DNA from 3 places in the Mycolicibacterium novocastrense genome. Region 3 is predicted to be linked to each of the others. Evidence: predicted binding sites of a transcription regulator. Region 3 holds the regulator's gene; each other region holds the start of a gene.
What was found. Region 3 encodes LexA, which represses DNA repair genes until DNA is damaged. Its sites were predicted from a motif close to CGAACANNTGTTCG; they were not measured.
Positions count from the first base shown of each region.

Region 1 (7,017 bases), on a different contig from region 3:
GCTGATAGGTCGAGTCGCGCTTCTTCGCGACCACGCCCTCCCAGCGCATCTTGCGTGCGTACTCCATCGCCTCGGGGCCGTCGCCGGGCAACTGGTCGGGCACGATCAATCCGCCGCCCTCGGCCAGTGCCTCGAGTATTCGGCGCCGGTCGGAGTACTTGGCGCGCAACAGCGAGCGACCGTCGAGGTGCAGGATGTCGAACGCCCAGAACTCCACCCGGGTGGAGCGGGCGCGGTTCTGCATCTCCGAGAAGCTGGGCACACCGGACTCGTCGAGTGCGACCGCCTCGCCGTCGAGGATGACATGGTGGTCGGCGAGATCGGCCGCCACCGCCTCGAATTGGGGAAATTCACCGGTCACGTCGCGGCCACGCCGGGAGCGGACCGTGAGCCTGCCCCGGTCCGCGTCGACGATCACGCGGTAGCCGTCCCATTTGCCCTCGAACGCCCACTGGCTCGCCTTGAGCCTGGCGACCGAGCCCTCGGTCGACAGCATCGGCGCGAGATCGCCTGCGTGCGGGCGCTTCTGGTCCTTCATGCGATGCGCGAGCCAGTTCTTGCCATCGGTCTGGATCAACGCGTAGCGGCCGTCGACCTTCTCGCCGCGCAGGTTGATGATGACCTCGCCGCCCTCTTTGGTGCTGTCGGGCGGCACGTCGTTGAACTTCTCTGCCTCGTAGGTGCCGGTGTCCCAGATGATCATCTTGCCGCCGCCGTACTCCCCCTTGGGGATCTCGCCGTGGAAGGTCAGGTACTCCAGCGGATGGTCCTCGGTATGGACGGCGAGGTGGTTGACCGACGGGGTGTCGGGCAGGTTCTTGGGCACCGCCCAGCTCACGAGCACGCCGTCGCGTTCGAGCCGCAGGTCGTAGTGCAATCTGCGGGCGTGGTGTTCCTGGATGACGAACTTGTCGTTGTTTCCGGTCTTGGGCGCCTTGTTCGGCACCGGCTCGGGGGTTTTCGACGCGTCACGCATGCTGCGATAGGTGGTCAGCCGGTCCGGTACGGGCACCGCCTCGTCGAGCGGTGCCAGCAGGTCCCCCATCTCCTGCACCCGGTCAAGCACCTCGTCGAAGTTCAGGTGTCGTAGTTTGGGGTCTTCGATCTCGTCCCAGGTGCGCGGTGCGGCAACGGTCGGATGTTCGCGTCCGCGAAGCGAATACGGCGCGATCGTCGTCTTGGCGCCGTTGTTCTGGCTCCAGTCAACGAAGACCTTGCCGGTGCGCGCGCTCTTGGTCATCGTCGCGGTCACCCGTTTGGGCATCGTCTTCTCGAGCTGTTGTGCGATCCGCCGCGCGAGCACCGATGCGCCCTGGGAGCTGATCGGCTCCTCGAGCGGGACGTACAGGTGCAATCCCTTGCTACCGCTCGTGAGCGGGAAGGTGGTCAACCCGATGTCGGTGATGAGGCCGCGGACCTCGTGGGCGACCTCGCAGAGCTGGCGGAAGGACACCCCCTCCCCGGGGTCGAGGTCGAAGACGATGCGGGTCGCGGGACCGGGCGTCGGCGGGCCGTCGTCCGTGGAGACGAACCGCCACTGCGGGACGTGCACCTCGAGTGCGGCCTGCTGCGCGATCCACGCCAGGCCCTCGGCGGTGTTGATCAGCGGATAGGTCGCCGTCCCGGAGCGGTGGGTGACCGACGCGCGCTCCAGCCAGTCCGGTGCCGACGAGGCGAGTTGTTTCTCGAAGAACGACGGTTCCTCGACGCCGTTGGGCCAGCGCTTGCGGGTCACGGCGCGGCCCGCGATATGGGGGATCATGGCCTCGGCGATGCCGACGTAGTAGTCGAACACTTGACCTTTTGTGACGGCCTTCGGCCGATCGCCCGTTGCCGGGTACAGCACCTTGTCCGGGTTCGTCAGCTTCACCCGGCCGAATCGATCCACAGTGTGAACGTATACCCGCTGCTACGTTGAACCCGTGGCGAGAATCTCCTCGGCGGTGCTGGTCGCGGCGGCGGGTCTGCAAGCGGCGCTGATCGCGGCCGCCGCCCTGCTGGCGGCACCGCAGGCCGCGGCGGATCCGCAGGATCTCGTGCCCTACTGCTCGGGCGACCAGACGCCGATGGACAACAACTGCCGCCCGCCGGCGCACCAGGAGTTCACCCACTCGCCCAGTGGACTCGACCCGAATCTGGCCGACGGCCTGGACCCGGGGAATCCACAAGTCGTGGGGTGACTGCTCGTCCGAGAGGTCGAGCAGTCGCGGCGCCGCTGCATCAGGCCGCATCGGGTTCCGGCCCGTGTGTCTCGCTGCTGGCCGAAGCCGAACTCGGGTCCTCAGCGTCGACTTCCGGCACTTCGGGGTCTCCATCCGGTGGACGGTGTAGTCGTTCCGGACGGTGGAAGTCGTTGACACGGGCTTGTCCGGTGTCGAGGTGCGGGGGCGGTATCCACTCGACATCGTTGGTGTCGTTGACCCGGGTGGTCCAGCCGTCGGGGCCGACCATGCGGTTGTCGGGCCCACACGCCAAGCCGAGTTCGTCGACGTTGGTTTGCCCGTCGTTGCCCCAGTCGCAGGCGGCGTGATGAACCTGGCACCCGTACGCCGCCACGGTGCACCCCGGCTTCGTACAGCCGCCGTCGCGGGCGATGAGCACGATTCGCTGGGCCGGCGAGGCCACGCGGCGGGCTCGGAACAAGTCCAGCGCCGATCCGGTGGCCTTGTCGAACACCGCCAGGTAGTGGTTGGCGTGGGTGCCCATGCGGATGACGTCGGCGATGGGGATGACCGTGCCGCCACCGGTGACGCCAATGCCCGCAAGCCTCTCGAGTTCTCCCAAGGTGGTGCGGACGATGACCGAAGTCGGTAACCCGTTGTGCTGACCCAATTCACCGCTTTCCAGCACGCTGCGCCCTATCGCGATCAACGCATCGTGCTGACGTTGAGCCAGACTACGGTGGTCCTGGTCGATCTGCTCTTGTGTCGGTGTACCGGAGACACAGGGATTCTCGTCGTCGGGGTTGCACATGCCCGGCGCGGCCCACTTGGCGAAGACGGCCTCGAATATCGCCCATGCTTCGGGAGTCAGCGTGGCCCTCACCGGGATCATCTTGTCGGGACCCTGCGGCCCCTTCCACAACCCGCGGCGCCGTGCGCGCTCCCTGTCGTCGGGTTCGGGGCCGTCCTGGTCGAGCAAGAACAGGATGCGGTCGGCGTTGTCCTTCAATACCTTTGGGCCAACGCCGGCGGCGCAGCGGGCCAGGTCGACTTCGATCTGCGCCCGGGTGAGGGAATCGACCGCTGCCGGAATGCGGCCCATCGCCTCCCGTACGACCTTGACGTGTTCACGGTTGATGAACCCGTGCGCCTGGGCGATCGCGGTCGCTGGCAGCACCGGCTCGAGTGGTTCTCCGGTCAGTGTGCGCCGTGGCGCCAACAATGCTGCCTCATCGAGTCGGCGGCGCGCCTCGCTGGCAGAGATACGCCACCGGATGGACAGAACGTCGCACCACGACTTGGCGCCCATCTCCTTGGCGGTCTTCTCGACCTGCAAGCGCGCCAGCAGGCGGTGGCTCTGCGCGGGCATCTGGCAGGTGAGGGTTTCGAGCTCGTCGAGCACGCCGACCAAATCCGTGGCCGGGAGCGTGTCGATGGGCAGCGCGGCCAGTTCGTCGAACGCGGCGCGCAGCGTGGCGACCGCTGCTCGCACCGCTTCGGAGTTCATACGATCGAACATATGAGCGAACTCTAAGGACTTGGCGACGTATCTCCGAAGAATTCTCTAAGAAGCTTCGTCGATTGCTTTAAAGTGTTGTCACACAAGAGGTTCAGCCTTCCTCGAGCTTCCAACAACGGCTCTGCCGGCCCGCGTTCGGATGACGCGCGAGGCAGATTCCCGGAGGAGGCGCCATGAGGGCCCTGGTGATCGGGGAGGCCTTGATCGACGTCGTCGAGCAAGGCGGGCGCGTCACGGGTGAACACGTCGGCGGGAGCCCGCTCAACGTGGCGGTCGGACTGGCCCGCCTGGGCCGCGGCGTCGACTTTCTCACCCACATCGGCGACGACGAGCGTGGTCGGCGCATCGTCGACTATGTCAAAGATGCTGGGGCGCAACTGGTTACGGGAAGTACGAATGCGACCCGAACCCCGACGGCGTTGGCCACGCTCGACGAGCAGGGCTCGGCACACTACGAGTTCGACATCGAGTGGCAACTGACCGGCACACCCGAAGCCGGGCCGCCGCTGGTGATGCACACCGGTTCGATCGCCGCGGTGCTCGAACCCGGATGCCGTGCCACCGCCGCACTGGTCGACACCTACCACCCCTCGGCCACGGTGACGTTCGATCCGAATGTGCGGCCGGCGCTGATCGAGGACGCCGACGCCGCGCGCGCCCGCATCGACCGGCTCATCGAGCGCTGCGACGTGGTGAAGGCCAGCGATGAGGACATGCGGTGGCTCGATCCGGGCCGGCCGCCCGAGCAGATCGCACAGACGTGGCTGTCGCTGGGCCCGTCGATCGTCGTGGTGACGATGGGCGGGCAGGGGTCGTTCGCACTGTGTGCGCAAGGTCTGGTGCGCGTGCCGGCGTTCGAGGTCGACGTCGTCGACACCGTGGGCGCGGGCGATGCGTACATGAGCGGTCTGATCGACGCGCTGTGGGCGTTGGGGCTGCTGGGCGCCCAGCAGCGCCGTGACCTGGCGCGGATCGGCACGGCCGACCTGAGGACCGCCATAGGCACCGCCGCGATGTCGGCGGCGCTGACGGTCGCCCGCGCCGGCGCCGACCTTCCCGATCGCCGTAGCCGCGATGCGGCCCTGGAATCGGCCATACTGGGGTGATGCGTTCCATATGGAAGGGTTCGATCGCGTTCGGCCTGGTGAACGTCCCGGTCAAGGTCTACAGCGCGCAGCAGGACCACGATGTGAAGTTCCACCAGGTGCACGCGAAGGACAACGGGCGCATCCGGTACAAACGCGTCTGCGAAATCGACGGTGAGGAAGTCGAGTACCGCGACATCGCCCGGGCCTACGAATCCGACGACGGCCAGACGGTGATCATCACCGACGAGGACATCGCCACGCTGCCCGAGGAACGCAGCCGCGAGATCGAGGTGCTGGAGTTCGTCCCGGCCGCCGACATCGACCCGATGATGTATGACCGCAGCTACTTCCTCGAGCCGGAGGGCAAATCGTCGAAGTCGTATGTGTTGCTGACCAAGACGCTCAAGGAGACCGACCGGGTCGCGATCGTGCACTTCGCGTTGCGCAACAAGACCCGGCTCGCGGCGCTGCGGGTTCAGGACTTCAGCAAGCGCGACGTCATGGTGATCCAGACGCTGTTGTGGCCCGACGAGATCCGCGATCCCGATTTCCCGGTGCTGGACAAGGAAGTTGACATCAAGCCCGCCGAGCTCAAGATGGCCACCCAGGTCGTCGACTCGATGACCGATGACTTCAACCCCGACCGCTACCACGACGACTACCAGGAGCAGTTGCGCGAGCTGATCCAAGCGAAACTCGAAGGCGGCGAAGCGTTCACCACCGAGGAGCAGCCGCAGGAACTCGACGAGACCGAGGACGTCTCCGATCTACTGGCCAAGCTCGAAGCCAGTGTCAAGGCGCGACGCGAGGGTCGCGGCGGCTCAAAGAGTTCCGACGACGATAAGCCGGCCAAGAAGGCGCCCGCGAAGAAGAGCGCCGCCAAGAAGTCCGCCGCGAAGAAGACACCCGCCAAAAAGGCCGCGAAGAAATCGACCGCCAAGAAGTCTCCCGCGAAGAAGTCCGCCGCCAAGAAATAGCCAGTCGCCGCCAGCCGCTCGGCGCCGTCGCCCTTGATTCTCGCGAGACGTACACCAGGGTCGTGCTATCCGGTCGAAGTACCACCCTGTTGTACGTCTCGCGAAAAGTAGAACGTGTTTCAGAAACCCCTCACGCACGGCGCCGCGCCCTGTTACGGTTCGCCGGCGAGGGAAGGATTCGAAACGTGATTCTTGACAGATTCCGGCTCGACGATCAGGTCGCGGTCGTCACCGGCGCCGGTCGCGGCCTGGGCGCCGCGATGGCGCTCGCATTCGCCGAAGCCGGTGCAGACGTAGTGATCGCGGCCCGCACACAGTCCCAACTCGAAGAGGTCGCCGAGCAGATCAAGGGCGTCGGTCGCAAGGCGCACGTCGTGGTCGCCGACCTGGCCCACCCCGCCGACACCGCCACATTGGCCGGTGCCGCGATCGAGGCGTTCGGCAAACTAGACATCGTCGTCAACAACGTCGGCGGCACCATGCCGAACGCACTACTGAACACCTCCACCAAGGACCTGCGCGACGCGTTCACGTTCAACGTGACCACCGCGCACGCGCTCACCACCGCAGCGGTTCCGCTGATGCTCGAGCACTCCGGCGGCGGCAGCATCATCAACATCACCTCGACGATGGGACGGCTGGCCGGCCGGGGTTTCGCCGCCTACGGAACGGCCAAGGCCGCGCTGGCCCACTACACCCGCCTGTCCGCGCTCGACCTGTGCCCGCGGATCCGGGTCAACGCGATCGCGCCGGGGTCCATCCTCACGTCGGCGCTCGACATCGTGGCCTCCAACGACGAGCTGCGTAAGCCGATGGAGCAGGCCACCCCGATGCGCCGGCTCGGCGATCCGCAGGATATCGCCGCCGCGGCGGTGTATCTGGCCTCGCCCGCGGGCAGCTACCTGACCGGTAAGACGCTGGAGGTCGACGGCGGTCTGACGGTGCCCAATCTCGACATGCCTATCCCGGATCTGTGAGAGGACTTCCATGACGATCAAGGTGGCCGCGGTCGGCACCGGCAACGTCGGCAGGCACGCGCTGACACAACTCATCAACGATCCGCAGTACGAGCTCACCGCCGTCTGGGTGTCGTCGGAGGCCAAGGCCGGCAAGGACGCGGGTGAGCTTGCCGGCCTTGGTGTTTCGACGGGCATCACCGCCACGACGGACCTCGACGCGGTTTTGGCGACCAACCCCGAGTGCGCGGTCTACACCGCGATGGCCGACAACCGACTGCCCGAGGCGCTCGAGGACTACCGACGCATCCTGGC
Region 1 covers NZ_LQIH01000001.1:393,239-400,255, forward strand. Annotated here, with positions in the region: gene AU072_RS01965 (ATP-dependent DNA ligase) at 1-1,888, opposite strand, end outside; gene AU072_RS01970 (hypothetical protein) at 1,923-2,180, shown strand; gene AU072_RS01975 (HNH endonuclease signature motif containing protein) at 2,221-3,669, opposite strand; gene AU072_RS01980 (carbohydrate kinase family protein) at 3,855-4,787, shown strand; gene ku (non-homologous end joining protein Ku) at 4,787-5,746, shown strand; gene AU072_RS01990 (SDR family oxidoreductase) at 5,932-6,723, shown strand; gene AU072_RS01995 (NAD(P)H-dependent amine dehydrogenase family protein) at 6,734-7,017, shown strand, end outside.
Region 1: AU072_RS01975 (HNH endonuclease signature motif containing protein) is a predicted target of LexA. The motif match lies at 3,675-3,688, and genes of this name have one in related genera.

Region 2 (7,017 bases), on a different contig from region 3:
CGCCGGTGCGGTGATCGAACGCTCGATCGTCGGGTTCGGTGCCCGAATCGGCCCGCGCGCGCTGATCCGCGACGGCGTGATCGGCGACGGCGCCGACATCGGCGCCCGCTGCGAACTCCTTCGCGGTGCCCGCGTGTGGCCGGGGGTGACGATTCCCGACGGCGGAATACGGTTCTCCACCGACGTATAACGCGGAGTGGTTTTCGGTGCTCGCACAGTCGCTGAGCGAGCGTTTGGACACCGAAATCACCGATGACGGGCGGCCGCCGCCAACTGCGTGAGGCCGAAATCGCAATCTTCGGGTAGCGCGTCCAGCGGCCACCACCGCAAATCCAGAGACTCGTCGCTCACCGCGATTTCAGCACCGGCGGGGGCGTGCACGACGAACTGCATGTCGAGGTGACGGGTCGGCACCCCGAGCGAACACGTGACGGGGTGCACGTGCAGTGCGGCCATGGTCGGGTCGATCGTGAGATTCCCGATGCCGGACTCCTCGGTGGCTTCTCGCAGCGCGGCCGCCACGACATCGGAATCGGTCGGCTCGCAATGCCCGCCGAGTTGCAGCCATCGCCCGAATCGGGGGTGCAGGGTCAGCAGCGCGCGCGTGCCGGTGTGGTCGAGCACGAGCGCCGACCCGGTGACGTGGCCGGGGGCGCATTGGCGCAGACAACCGTCGGGTCGAGCCGCCAGGAACGCCAACACCGCGTGCCGCAGGGTGTCCTGTGCGGGATCCGGTGCGTGCCAACGGGTCAGGATCTCGACCGCCGAAGCGTGCAGGCTCACTTGCGAACCAGCAGTCCGTCGGTCGGCACGGGAGACCGCGGACCGGACGGCGTCTCGTCCTGCGAGTAGCCGATCGCGATCGCGCCCAACGGTTCCCAGTCGTCGGGCAGGTCGAGTTCCTCGCGGACGATGTCGGGGGCGAAGATCGTCGACCCGATCCAGCAGCTGCCGACGCCCCGCACGGCCAATGCCACCAGCAGCGCCTGCACCGCCGCGCCGACCGCGACGGTGAACATCGTGTGCTCTGCGGCCGTACGGTCGGCGTCCGGGTAGCTGTGCGCACCGTCGGGCACCAGGAACGGGATGACCACTTCCGGCGCGTCGTAGAGGATTCGGCCGCGCTCGACGCGACGTTCGACGGCGTCGGCGGGACGCCCGTCGGCGGACAGGTCGGCGCGCCATTTGTCTTTCATCCGATCCAGCAGCACCGACCGTCGGGCGGGATCCTGTAACCACACGAACCGCACCGGTCGGGTGTGATGCGGTGCCGGCGCGGTGAGGGCCTCGGCGACAGCCGATTCCACGATCGCGGGGTCCACGGGCTCGGCCGTGAAGCGGCGCACCGACCGGCGCAGCAGTTGTGCCTGGCTCCTGCCGAGCGCGATGGCCTCCTCGGTGCCGAGCCAGAACAGGTCCTCCTCGCCCGCCCGTACCAGCCGGCGCGCAGTGGAACCGTCGTCGGGCAACCGCAGCCCGCGCACCACCGCGACCGGGATGTCGGTCAGCTTGCCTTTCACCAGATCCGCGGCCGCGGCGATCTCGTCGGCGACCGCGATCTCGGTGACGATCAGTTCGTTGCCGTGCCGGTCGACCGAACCGCCGTAACCGTGCAGCACGGTCACGCCCGCCGCGCCGATCGCGACGTCGGTCTGTCCGTTGCGCCACGCCCGGCCCATGGTGTCGGTGACGACGACGCCGACCGTTACGCCGAGCCGCTCGCGCAGACCCGAGGCCAGTGCGGCGGCACTGGCATCGGGATCGGTTGGCAACAGCGCGAGTTCAGCGGAGTCGACGTTGGAGCCGTCGACGCCCGCGGCGGCCTGGACCAGGCCGATCGCGTTCTCGGTGATCAGCGTGCGGCCTTTGCGCGCCAGCACGCGAACCGCCTCGGCGTCGATGAGCCTGCGCCGCAGCACGTCGCGTTCGTCGGGGTCGATCGGCGCATCGACGATGCGGCCCTCGCACTTCGACATCACCTTGCTCGTGACCACGACGATGTCGTCGTCGCGCAGCCACGGGGCGGCCGTGGCGATCGCCGCGGCGAGGTCGTCGCCGGGCCGGAACTCGGGTAGGCCGTGAACGGGCAGGAGTTCCACGGCGGCCGCGGAGCCATGGTCGCCGCTCGGCGGCGCCGTTGGGGCATGGTCGCCGCTCGGCGGCGCCGTTGGGGCATGGTCGCCGCTCATGGCTTGATGCCTGCCAAATCCATTCCGGCGCGGACCATCTCGCCGGTCACCTCGGGATCGGTCATGAGCAGCGGCACCGCGCGGACCTCGACGCCGTCGATCTGTGCGCCGTCCCCCTCGTGCACCAGCCAGCCGTCGAGGATCCCGACGCCGGAGCGCGCTCCGTAGTGCCTGCCGACGGCTTGTGACGTACTCGGCACGCCGATCACCGACAGGCATTCATCGGCCATGCCCCGCAACGGCTTTCCGCCGATGATCGGGGAGTAGCCCACGACCGGCGCCGGTGTCGACCGCAGTGCGCCGCGGATACCGGGTACGGCGAGGATCGCCCCGATGCTCACCACCGGGTTCGAGGGCGCGATGAGGACGACGTCGGCCGATTCGATGGCCTCGGCGACGCCCGGTCCGGCGGTGGCCTTCTCCGCGCCGACGAAAGCGAAGCTGTGCGTTGGTACTTTCGCGCGGTACCGCACCCACCACTCCTGAAAGTGGATGGCGCGCTTCTCGCCGGCATACTGGCCGGGCCCGGGATCGGTGATCACGACGTGTGTTTCGCTGCGGTCGTCACTGGCCGGCAGCAGCCGGGCCCCGGGCGCCCACCTCGAGCACAACGCCTCGGTCACCTGCGAGAGCGGATAACCCGCGCGCAACATCTGGCTGCGCACGAGATGTGTCGCCAGATCCCGGTCGCCGAGTCCGAACCAGTCGGGTTGGACGCCGTAGGCCGCGAGTTCCTCCTTGGCGTGCCAGGTTTCATTGCGGTGGCCCCAGCCGCGTTCGGGATCGATGCCGCCGCCGAGGGTGTACATGCAGGTGTCGAGATCCGGACAGATCCGCACGCCGAACATCCATGCGTCGTCGCCCACATTGACCACTGCAGTAAGTTGGTGCTCAGCAGTATCATCAGTCCCAGCAGTACCTTCGGTGCCACGAAATTGCCCCAGCCCCAACAGGTGTTGCACGCCGAGCAGGAAGCGGGCGCCACCGACGCCGCCGACCAGTACGGTGACCTTCACATCGATCGAGGGTAGGCCGTCCGAGCGAATCCGGTACGGGCAGGAGTGGGGCCGGCCCGGCGGACGGGAGTGTGATGGACACGCCGAGGTCACGACTCGCCGTATTTCGATCACGGAATGGTATGAATTCCTGTTCTAGAGCTTGACCAGGGCGACTGACGCGTGTGTAATCACAGCAGTGTCATTTCCCGGTAGGCCATCCGGTTCCGGTGCCGCAGACCGAGATTCGATCACTTGTTCGAATTGGAAGTGTTCCACGTTCCGGTGGGCCACTTATAGGGGATCAACGAGACCAGGTGAGGAGGCGGAAGATGTCTTTTGAGTACGGCGATTTCGATCGTCTGGTTCGGTTCGACAGCCGAGTCTTCGGCTCAGTAGACAGCGCGCCGCACGCCCATTCGGAACCGGCACCGCTCGAGACGCCGCGGCGTCCCCAGTTGAGTCTGGTGCCCGATCCGATCGATGTGGCGCCGGCACTGACACCGGAGGACGAACTCTGGCAGGAGAAGGCGCTGTGCGCCCAAACCGACCCCGAGGCGTTCTTTCCGGAGAAGGGCGGCTCGACGCGCGAGGCCAAGCGCATCTGCCAGGGCTGCGAAGTGCGCGACGCCTGCCTGGAGTACGCCCTGGCGCACGATGAGCGCTTCGGGATCTGGGGCGGCCTGTCCGAGCGCGAGCGTCGCCGCCTCAAGCGCGGAATCATCTGAGCCGCGCGCTCAATCGTCGTCGATGGTCGGGTCGATGACGGAAGGCTCGACGCCCAGATATGTGGCGACCTGAGCCACCAGGATTTCATGTAGCAGCTCCTCGAGTTCGACGGAATCCTTGGCCCGCCGCTCGATTGGCTTGCGAAACAGCACAATTCGTGCGCGTGTGGCGTTCCCCCTGACGTCCACGCCCGCCGGGATCAGCCGGGCCAGTGCGATCGGCCCGTCGGCGATCACCTCCGGCGGCCACTGCACACTCTCGGGATCCTTGGGCGCGATCCGTGGTATCTCGTCGACCGCCACGTCGAGTTGCGCCAGCCTGTCCTGCCAACGCCGCTCGATCGGCTCGTATGCCTCCAGCACCGCCATGTCGAACTTCTCGGCGCGACTGCGCCAGCCCGGCACCGTCGGGGGGAGTAACGGCCCGCGCATCTCGCGGCCCCGGCGCGCGCGCATGTGTCCACGCTTGGCCACCGCTTGGGTGCTCCTTTCGTGCGCGATGAACTGGATCGTAACGGTTCGAGATCGGCCGTCGGCAGGCTGCGCGTGTCCGGCGGCGTGCGGGGTGCGGCCACGATAGCCTTCCGCTGTGAACGTTCCCCGTCGCTGCTGCCGGCCCGGGTGTCCGCACTATGCGGTCGCGACGCTGACATTCGTCTACGCCGACTCCACGGCGGTCGTCGGCCCCCTCGCGACGGTGGCCGAACCGCACTCATGGGACCTGTGCGTCGTGCACGCCGGCCGCGTCACCGCGCCCCGCGGCTGGGAACTGGTGCGCCACGCCGGCCCACTGCCCTCACATCCCGACGACGACGATCTCGTCGCGCTCGCGGATGCGGTCCGGGAGGGGCGTGACGTCGCTCCGCCGCTCAACCGGATGGCGCCGGGCTTCAACACGGGATTCTCCGACCCCGTCACCGGCGCGCCCGGAGGCTCGCTGATGGCACCGCCCGCGCGGCGGCCCGAGTCCAACGGCCGTCGCCGTGGCCATCTGCGGGTGCTGCCGGACCCCACCGACTAGACGACGTGCCCGTCTGGCCGGACCGTTAGGCTGGCGCCAGTAGTAGTCCGTGTCACAAGGAGTCCTAATGTCCCGGCCCGCCGCGGCGGTTCATCGCGTCATCAAGGCCTATGACGTGCGCGGCCTGGTCGGTACCGAGCTCGACGAGCCGTTCGTCGCCGACGTCGGCGGCGCCTTCGCCCGTCTCGTGCGGGACAACGCGTCGCAAATGGTCATCGGCTACGACATGCGCGCCAGCTCACCCGCACTGGCGGACGCATTCGCCGACGGCGTGACCGCCCAGGGCCTCGATGTGGTGCGGATCGGACTCGCCTCGACCGACCAGCTGTACTTCGCGTCGGGACTTCTGGACTGCCCCGGCGCGATGTTCACCGCCAGCCACAACCCGGCCGCCTACAACGGCATCAAGCTCTGTCGTGCCGGCGCCAAACCGGTGGGCAAGGACACCGGGCTGGGGACCATCGCCGACGAGGTGATCGACGGTGTTCCCGGCTACGACGGTGCGCGCGGCACGGTCGGCGACCGCGACGTGTTGGCCGACTACGGCGAGTTTCTGCGCTCGCTGGTGAGCCTGGCCGATATGCGACCGCTCAAGGTCGCCGTCGACGCGGGCAACGGCATGGCCGGCCACACCACGCCCGCGGTGTTGGGTCCGATCTCGGGGATCACACTGGCGCCGCTGTACTTCGAACTCGACGGCACCTTCCCCAATCACGAAGCCAATCCGCTGGATCCGGCCAACCTGACCGATCTGCAGGCTTTCGTCCTACAAACCGGCGCCGACATCGGCCTGGCGTTCGACGGCGACGCCGACCGGTGTTTCGTGGTCGACGAGAAGGGGCATCCGGTCTCGCCGTCAGCGGTGACCGCGTTGGTCGCCGCGCGGGAACTCGGCAGGGAGATCGGCGCCACGGTTATTCACAACTTGATCACCTCGCGGGCGGTGCCCGAACTGGTGACCGAGCGGGGCGGTACGCCGGTCCGCAGCCGCGTCGGGCACTCCTATATCAAGGCGCTGATGGCCGAGACCGGTGCGATCTTCGGTGGCGAGCACTCGGCGCACTACTACTTCCGCGACTTCTGGGGTGCCGACTCCGGCATGCTGGCCGCCCTGCACGTGTTGGCCGCGCTCGGCGAACAACACCGGCCGCTGTCGGAGATGATGGCCGACTATCAGCGCTACGAGGCGTCCGGCGAGATCAACTTCACCGTCACCGATGCCGAGCGGTGTGTGGACGAGGTGCTCAAGGCATTCGGCGACCGAATCCACTCGATCGACCACCTCGACGGTGTGACCGTCGATCTCGGTGAGGGCGCCTGGTTCAACCTGCGGATGTCCAATACCGAACCGCTGCTGCGGCTCAACGTCGAAGCCCGCACCACCGACGAGGTCGACCAGATCGTCGGACAGGTCTCCGAAACCGTTCGTGGGCGGGTCCCTTCCGACTCCGAGGTGGTCACGTGACCACCGGACCGTCTTCCTCGGCCGCGACCATCGATCTCGACGACGTCGACGCCCTGCTCGGAGCCGACCGCGACGGACTGCTGCGCGCGGCGTCGATGGCCGGCGCCCAGGTGCGTTCCACCGCCGCCGCGCTCGCGGAGGGCGAACTCGAATCGCTGCGCAGCGACGGGACACCGCGCACGTTGATCTGGGTCGCCGGTCGCGGCAATGCGGAGACTGCCGGAGCGCTGCTCGCTTCGGCATGGGGCGGATCGGTGGCCGCGCCCATCGTCGTGGCCTCCGAGGTCCCGCCGTGGATCGGTCCGCTGGACGTCTTGGTCGTCGCGGGCGACGACCCTGGCGATCCCGCTCTGGTGAACGCGGCCGCCACCGGAGTGCGTCGCGGCGCGCGAGTGGTGGTGGTTGCGCCATTTGAAGGGCCGCTACGCGACGTCGCGGCCGGGCGCGCGGCGGTGTTGCCGCCCAGGGTGTGGGTGCCCGACGAGTTCGGGTTCGTGCGCTACCTCGCCGCCGGGCTGGCCACACTCGACGCCGTCGATCCGACGATGCACGTCGATCTGGACGCACTGGCCGACGAACTCGACGCCGAGGCGCTGCGCAACAGCGCGAACCGAGAGCT
Region 2 covers NZ_LQIH01000002.1:51,234-58,250, forward strand. Annotated here, with positions in the region: gene manB (mannose-1-phosphate guanylyltransferase ManB) at 1-190, shown strand, start outside; gene AU072_RS02975 (NUDIX hydrolase) at 247-783, opposite strand; gene AU072_RS02980 (coenzyme F420-0:L-glutamate ligase) at 780-2,189, opposite strand; gene cofD (2-phospho-L-lactate transferase) at 2,186-3,205, opposite strand; gene AU072_RS02990 (WhiB family transcriptional regulator) at 3,643-3,912, shown strand; gene AU072_RS02995 (metallopeptidase family protein) at 3,922-4,344, opposite strand; gene AU072_RS03000 (DUF3499 domain-containing protein) at 4,502-4,933, shown strand; gene AU072_RS03005 (phosphomannomutase/phosphoglucomutase) at 5,001-6,398, shown strand; gene AU072_RS03010 (hypothetical protein) at 6,395-7,017, shown strand, end outside.
Region 2: cofD (2-phospho-L-lactate transferase) is a predicted target of LexA. The motif match lies at 3,433-3,446, and genes of this name have one in related genera.

Region 3 (7,017 bases):
ACCGCCCGTGGGCCGCCCAGCCATTCGGAAGGCTCATACCATTTCGGGTGCCCGGCACAGTCGGCGTAGCCGAAACCGTCGATGTCGGTGGAGAAGATCTCGATCAAGCCACTCGGAGTGCCGAGTCGGTGGGTGACCGGATCGGCGCGGAAATCGGCCAGCAGGGTGAGGCCGTCCTCGACAGGTAACCGCAGCCGCCCACCTCTCCAGAATTTGTCGAATGTGGGAACGGCGAAATCCAGTTCGGCTGCCCACTTGTCGTACAGATGGGCCAGCCACTGTCGTGGCGTACGACCCTCGGTGAACTGGTCGCCGAAGCCCAGCCGGTCGGCCAGCGCGGTGAAAGTCGCGTAGTCGTCGCGTGATTGGGCGAAAGGTTCGGCGAGCTTGGGCATTGCCATCAGCATCGGGTCGTTGCGGGACCCCGAGTAGTCATCGCGTTCGAACGATGTCGTCGACGGCACGACGATATCGGCGTGTTTGGCCATTGCGGTCCAATAGGGCTCGTGCACGACCAGGGTGTCGACACGACCGAGCGCCCGCCGCAACCGGGGGATGTTCTGGTGGTGGTGAAACGGGTTACCGCCCGCCCAGTACACCAATCTGATGTCGGGGAAGACAAGCCGTTGGCCGTTGTAGTCGAACGGGTCGCCGGGCCGCAACAGCAGATCGCTGATGGCGGCCACCGGAATGAATGTCTGCACCGGGTTGATCCCCTGCGGGAGCCTTGGCAATCCGCAACGCAGCGGCGCCAGGCCGGGTTCGTTCATCGAGCCGTAGCCGTGCCCGAATCCACCGCCCGCAACGCCGATCTGCCCGAGCATGGCGGCCAGCGTCAAGCCCATCCACGGCGCCTGTTCGCCGTGTCGCGTTCGTTGCAGTGACCAGCTGACCGTGACGATCGTGCGGTGCTGCGACATTCGCCGGGCCAAGCGGATCATGTCGTCTGCGGGTATGCCCGAGATCGCCGACGCCCACCGAGGAGTTTTCGGCACCCCGTCCTCGGCTCCGAGGAGATAGCGCTCAAAGCGTTCATAGCCGGTGCAGTACGTGCTCAGGAAGTTTCGGTCGGCGAGTCCCTCGGTGGCGAGCACATAGGCGAGCGCGAGCATGATCGCCACATCGGTGCCGGGCACTGGTGCGAACCATTCACAGTCACCGTCGACGTCGTCGCGCAGAGGGGAGAACGACACGATCTGTCCGCCGCGGGCTCGATAACGGCGCAGCGCATCTCGGGCCGGATGCGCGGTGGTCCCACCGTGGTTGATCGCCGTGTTCTTCAGCGCCAGCCCACCGAAGCACACGAGAAGTTCGGTGTGCTCGACGATAACCTCCCATGAGGTGGACCGCTTGAACAGGTCGTCGTGTGTTCCGACGACGCGCGGCATGATCACTCCTGTTGCGCCGAGGCTGTAGGAGTGACGGGAAAAGGTATAGCCGCCAAGGAGATTCAGAAAGCGGTGCACCTGACTCTGGGCGTGATGAAAACGCCCCGCGCTCGACCAGCCGTAGGAACCGCCGAAAATGGCCGAGTTAGCGTGCGCGTCGACGACACGACGCAGCTCGTCGGCGAGCAGGTCGGCCAGCTGGTCCCATGTGACGGCGACGAATTCGTCGTTACCGCGCCGGGTGGTCGGACCTGGCCCGTCGCGCAACCAGCCGCGGCGTACGACGGGCGTGGCTATCCGTGACCGGTGCCGAAGGGATCCCGGCAGATTGCCGAGCAGCGGTGACGGATCCGCGTCGCCTTCGAATGGGCTGACCGCGACGATGTCACCGTCTCGCATGTCGGCGGCGAAAGCTCCCCAGTGCGTCAGGCTGACCGGGGCGGGCATGGCGTCAGTCTAGGTGTGGACGCCGCCGGCCCGGTGCGCCCGACGAACCGGTGGGGTCTCCATGGCCGCCCACGGATAGCGAATGGCAATTCGGCCACAATCGTGTGTTCGGGCCGCCGATCGCACTAGACATTGCCTGGTAGCTACCAATATCTGTCCAAATGAGTCGCGTATGCCTGCCATTCCCTACTCGCGCGTGCAAACTAATTGCTGCACTGTCAACGGGACCGCGGTGGCAAATAGCGGAGAGGCGGTCGCGATTAATCGAGCGGCACGGCGGGGTTATCCACAGCGAATGGAGTATCGGAAGGTATTTTCTTCCGAAGATCGGCGTATTCGTTGGTTATTGGCGTCTGGTGACAGATAGAGGACGGGTGCGAAAAATTCGAGCGAAATTTCGTACCGACCCGGGAGGTCGAATGATCGGGCAGAACAGCCGGGGCACCACGGTGTTGGGCCGGATGGCGATCGGTCTGCTCGTGGGCGCCGTTGCCCTACTACTACCGCCGGTGGCCAGCGCCTCCCCGGAATCCGATGCCGCCAACGCCGCAATCACCGCGGCCTGGGACGGGAGTGGCGGTGACGGCGGCCCGTTGGGCCCCAGGCAGGGCGACGTGTACCCGGTCGGCGACGGCTTCGCGCAGAACTTCGCCGGAGGCAAGATCTTCTTCACGCCCGACACCGGCGCTCACATCATGCGCGGGGCGATCCTGGAGAAGTACGAATCGCTCGGTGGTCCGGCCGACAGCGACCTCGGGTTCCCGACCATGGACGACGGCCCCGGGCGAGCGCCGGGCAGCTTCAACGTCACGTTCAGCGCCAGCGACAACCCGGTGATCTTCTGGACGCAGGACACCGGCGCGCGCGTGGTCCGGGGACCGATCAACGCGGCGTGGGACAAGTTGGGCGGTTCCACTGGATCGCTCGGAGTGCCGGCCGATGACGAGACCTATCGCGGCGACCTGATCACCCAGAAGTTCACTGGCGGCGAGATCACCTACAACACCCGCGACAAGAAGTTCACCACCGTGCCGCCCGATCTCGCCGGGCAGTTGGCGGACCTGCAAATCCCCGGCGATGCGACTTCGGCGATCAACGCGGCACGGCGCGCGGCCGGAGGCCCGCTGGGCCCGCTCGGCGCCGCCGAAGGACCGCCGTATTCGATAGGCGACGACGGTCTCGCGCAGAACTTCGCCGGAGGCAAGATCTTCTACAGTCCCGCCACAGGCGCGCGAGTGGTCACCGGTCAGGTCCTGGCCAAGTACGAAAGCCTCGGCGGGCCCGAGGGAGATCTCGGATTCCCGGTTACCAGCGAGACGGACGGCGGGCTGCCCACCGCGAGCCGGATGTCGCGCTTCGCCGCCGACGACAACCCGGTGATCTTCTGGACGCCGGACCATGGCGCGGTGCTGGTACGCGGCGCGATGAGTGCGGCATGGGACAAACTCGACGGCGCCGAGGGCACGCTCGGCGCGCCGGTGGCCGACCAGTCCGAGAAGGGTGGCGTCATCACGCAGCGGTTCACCGGCGGCGTGGTCAACTGGAACCGGTCAACCGGTGAGTTCAGCACCGAGCCGCGCGAACTCGCGACCGAGTTGGCCGGCCTCGAGGTGCCTGCCGAGCAGAGCTCCGATACGCCCGGCACCCCGCGCGCCTCGGACTCCGGTGGTGACGGAAGCTGGTTCACCTTCAGCTGGTGGTGGCTGCTCGCGATCGTGCCGGTGCTCATCCTGGTGGGCCTGGTGGCGTTCGCGACTCTGCGCAACCGGCGTCGTGGCGACGTCGATCGTCCCGGTCCCGTCGATGACCATTACGACGACTCGTACGGTGCCGAAGCCGAACAGGCCTACAGCACACTCGGTTCGGGTTCACAGGCGTCGAGCGGTGGCGATCCGTCCGCGGCGATGTTCGGCGACCGGTACGCCACTGAGGGTTTGGGCGCGCTGTCCGCGCTGGGGGAGCCGGGATCGGCGTCATCGGCCAATCCGTGGGAGGCACCGTCGTCGGGCTTCGGCGATGCCTCCGACACATCGGCATTCGGTGTGGGCGAGGAGAATCCGGACAACGTCGACACCGCGCCGACGCGGATACCGAGTTCCGGAGAGGCCGGGATCGCCGCGCGGCGCTTGGCCGCCGGCGCCGGCGAGGCGGCCGATGAGCAGGACAGCGGGATCGAGGAGCGCGACGCGCTGCTCGAGGAGCGGGGCGCCGATGAACCCTGGGCGGTGGATGACGAGCGGGACGCGACGTTCGAGGAACGCGACGCGGCGTTCGAGGAACGCGACATACCCGCCGAGTCGGTTGACCGCGAACCTCCCCAACGGGATCCGCTGACCGACACGGGCCGTCACGCCAAGATCGTCATCGACGAGCCGGAAGTACCCAGCCCCGCATTCCGCCTACCGATCGGCGACTCCACGCAGGCGCCCGAGGGGTACCCGATCAAGGCCGACACGCAGTCGGGCCTATATTGGCTTCCCACCTCGGCTGACTACGACGAGGTGCAGGCCGAAATCTGGTTCTCCAGTGAGGAATTCGCTCGGACGAACGGATTTGTCCGGGCTGACTAAATCTTCCGTATGACGGTGACGACCTTGCCCAGCACGGCGGCGTCGTTACCGGGGATCGGATCAAAGGCCGGGTTGTGCGGCATCAACCACACCTGTCCACGCGTCCGTTTGAACGTTTTCACCGTGGCTTCGCCATCGATCATCGCGGCCACGATGTCCCCGTTGTCGGCGACGTTCTGCTGACGCACGACCACCCAGTCGCCGTCGCAGATCGCGGCGTCGACCATCGAGTCACCAACGACCTTGAGCAGGAACAGCGACCCCTCGCCGACCAGTTCGCGCGGCAGGGGGAAGACGTCTTCGACGGCCTCTTCGGCAAGGATCGGACCGCCCGCGGCGATGCGCCCGAGCACGGGCACGAAGGTCGGCTCCGGTAGGGCATCGGAGCCGGCTACATCGGTGGCGACGATCGGACTCGCGTGGTCGTCGGCGCCACGCACGTCGACGGCGCGCGGCCGGTTGGGATCACGCCGCAGGTAGCCCTTGCGCTCCAGCGTGCGCAGTTGGTGCGCGACCGAGGAGGTGGAGGTCAAACCGACCGCATCGCCGATCTCCCTGATGCTCGGCGGATAGCCACGGTTGGTGACCGATGCGCGAATCACGTCGAGGATGGTGCGCTGACGCTCGGTGAGGCCGGAGTCCACAGACCTTGCACCGCCTGTGCTGTCTGGATTGCCGCTGCTGGATTCCATGCCGCCGAATGTAACCCGCGGCACACGATTAATCAAACATGTGTTCGAGGCGTGTCGTGGCGAGCTGCTCCGGAATCGCGGATCGATTTTCTGTCGGTGCCCTGTCCTATCGTTTCACAACAGTTCGATCACACGTTCTATCGTTCGAACACCTGATCGACTATCTTCGAACACAAGAGCGAAAGCAGCGGATCGGAAGGCAGGCAGATGACCGTTCTCGACACCCACGAATTCCAGGCCTCGCGCGTGGTCAGGACCGATATCCGGCCTGCAGCCACTCGTCGGCGGCACCCTGCGGCCACCCGTCCGGGCGGCGCCGCGGTGCGGTACCGCGGAAGCGGAGTGCTGATGTCGCGGGCATCGCATCGGCGACGTCCGATCACCCCCGCCACCACGGTGCTCCTGTCCTTGGTCGCGGCGGGAATCACGATGTGGCTCGGCCTGGTCGCGCAGTTCGGCGGCGTCGTGGGCACCACGTCGACCGCGGTGCCGGACCGCCTCGCGGTGGTCCAGGTTCAGACCGGCGAAAGCCTGCAGCAGGTGGCCATGCGGGTGGCCCCCGATGCGCCCGTGGGCCAGGTGATGGAACGAATCAGCGAGCTCAACCAGCTCGACTCGCCCGCACTGGATGCCGGGCAGACGCTGATCGCGCCAGTCGGCTGACGCTCACCGGCGGCCAAACAGCTTGCTACGCAGAGATGTTCACCGACAGGTCGGCGGACTGTGTGCCGTTCAGCCCGGTGCTGGGCTTTCGCAACCCGCCGCGGGTACGCTCGGAGAGGTTCGAGTTGGTCATCTCTTGGCGCGGCAAAGGAGCGGTGATGCACTGTCCGTTCTGCCGTCACCCGGATTCGCGGGTGGTCGACTCGCGTGAAACCGACGAAGGCCAGGCCATCCGGCGGCGGCGTTCGTGCCCGGAGTGTGGACGTCGGTTCACCACGGTCGAGACCGCCATCCTGGCCGTCGTCAAGCGCAGCGGTGTCACCGAGCCGTTCAGCCGCGAAAAGGTCATCAAGGGAGTGCGGCGGGCGTGCCAGGGCAGCCAGGTCGACGAGGATGCGCTGAACCTGCTGGCCCAGCAGGTCGAGGATACGGTGCGCGCCGCGGGATCGCCCGAGATACCCAGTCACGAAGTAGGACTGGCGATCCTGGGGCCGCTGCGCGATCTGGACGAGGTGGCCTATCTGCGCTTCGCCTCGGTGTATCGCGGATTCACCTCGGCCGAGGATTTCGAGCGGGAGATCGAGGCGCTGCGGGCGCATCGCAATTCGCCGCAACCGACCGCCAGCTGACCGGCCGGTTGAACGACTTGTTCAGTCGATCTGCTTGATGCCGTCGTTGACGACGCGGCCGGCGACACGCACCCAGCCCTCGGCGCTCCACTCGGTGTAGATGTGCGAGCCCTTGCCCTGCACGATCGTCAGGTCCCGGCTGAGGTAGTCGGTGATCCGCACGGCGGCGGCGCCGGTGGCCTCGTCTTCGGGCACACCGAGATCGGTGGCGAACATCCGTGACCGCACTTCGCCCTTGTCCCGGTCGATCCACGTCCACAGGTAGTGATTGATGTCGTCGGGGTAATCCGACGGGTCGAGCGCCAGGAGTTCGTCGACGGAGCCGATGTCGTGGATGGCGAATTCGGGCGCCCACTCCGCGCGGGCCCGAACGGAGGTCAGGCCGTCGTCGTGGCCGACCTGCACGATGCCTGCGGGAACCCGCAACGTGTGGACGGGAGCGCCCTGCTCGCGAAGCCACCACGCGGCGCCGACGGTCGGGTGTCCCGCGAAGGGCAGCTCGACGACCGGAGTATGGATACGTGCGAGTGCCGTGCTCGTACCCGGGGCGGGCAGATCGACGAAAATGGTTTCGCTGTAACCCAATTGGGTGGCTATCCGTTGGCGATCGTCGGGGTCCACGGTGCTG
Region 3 covers NZ_LQIH01000045.1:204,749-211,765, reverse strand. Annotated here, with positions in the region: gene AU072_RS22880 (molybdopterin guanine dinucleotide-containing S/N-oxide reductase) at 1-1,835, opposite strand, end outside; gene AU072_RS22875 (LGFP repeat-containing protein) at 2,255-4,405, shown strand; gene lexA (transcriptional repressor LexA) at 4,402-5,097, opposite strand; gene AU072_RS22865 (LysM peptidoglycan-binding domain-containing protein) at 5,305-5,760, shown strand; gene nrdR (transcriptional regulator NrdR) at 5,919-6,389, shown strand; gene AU072_RS22855 (PhzF family protein) at 6,411-7,017, opposite strand, start outside.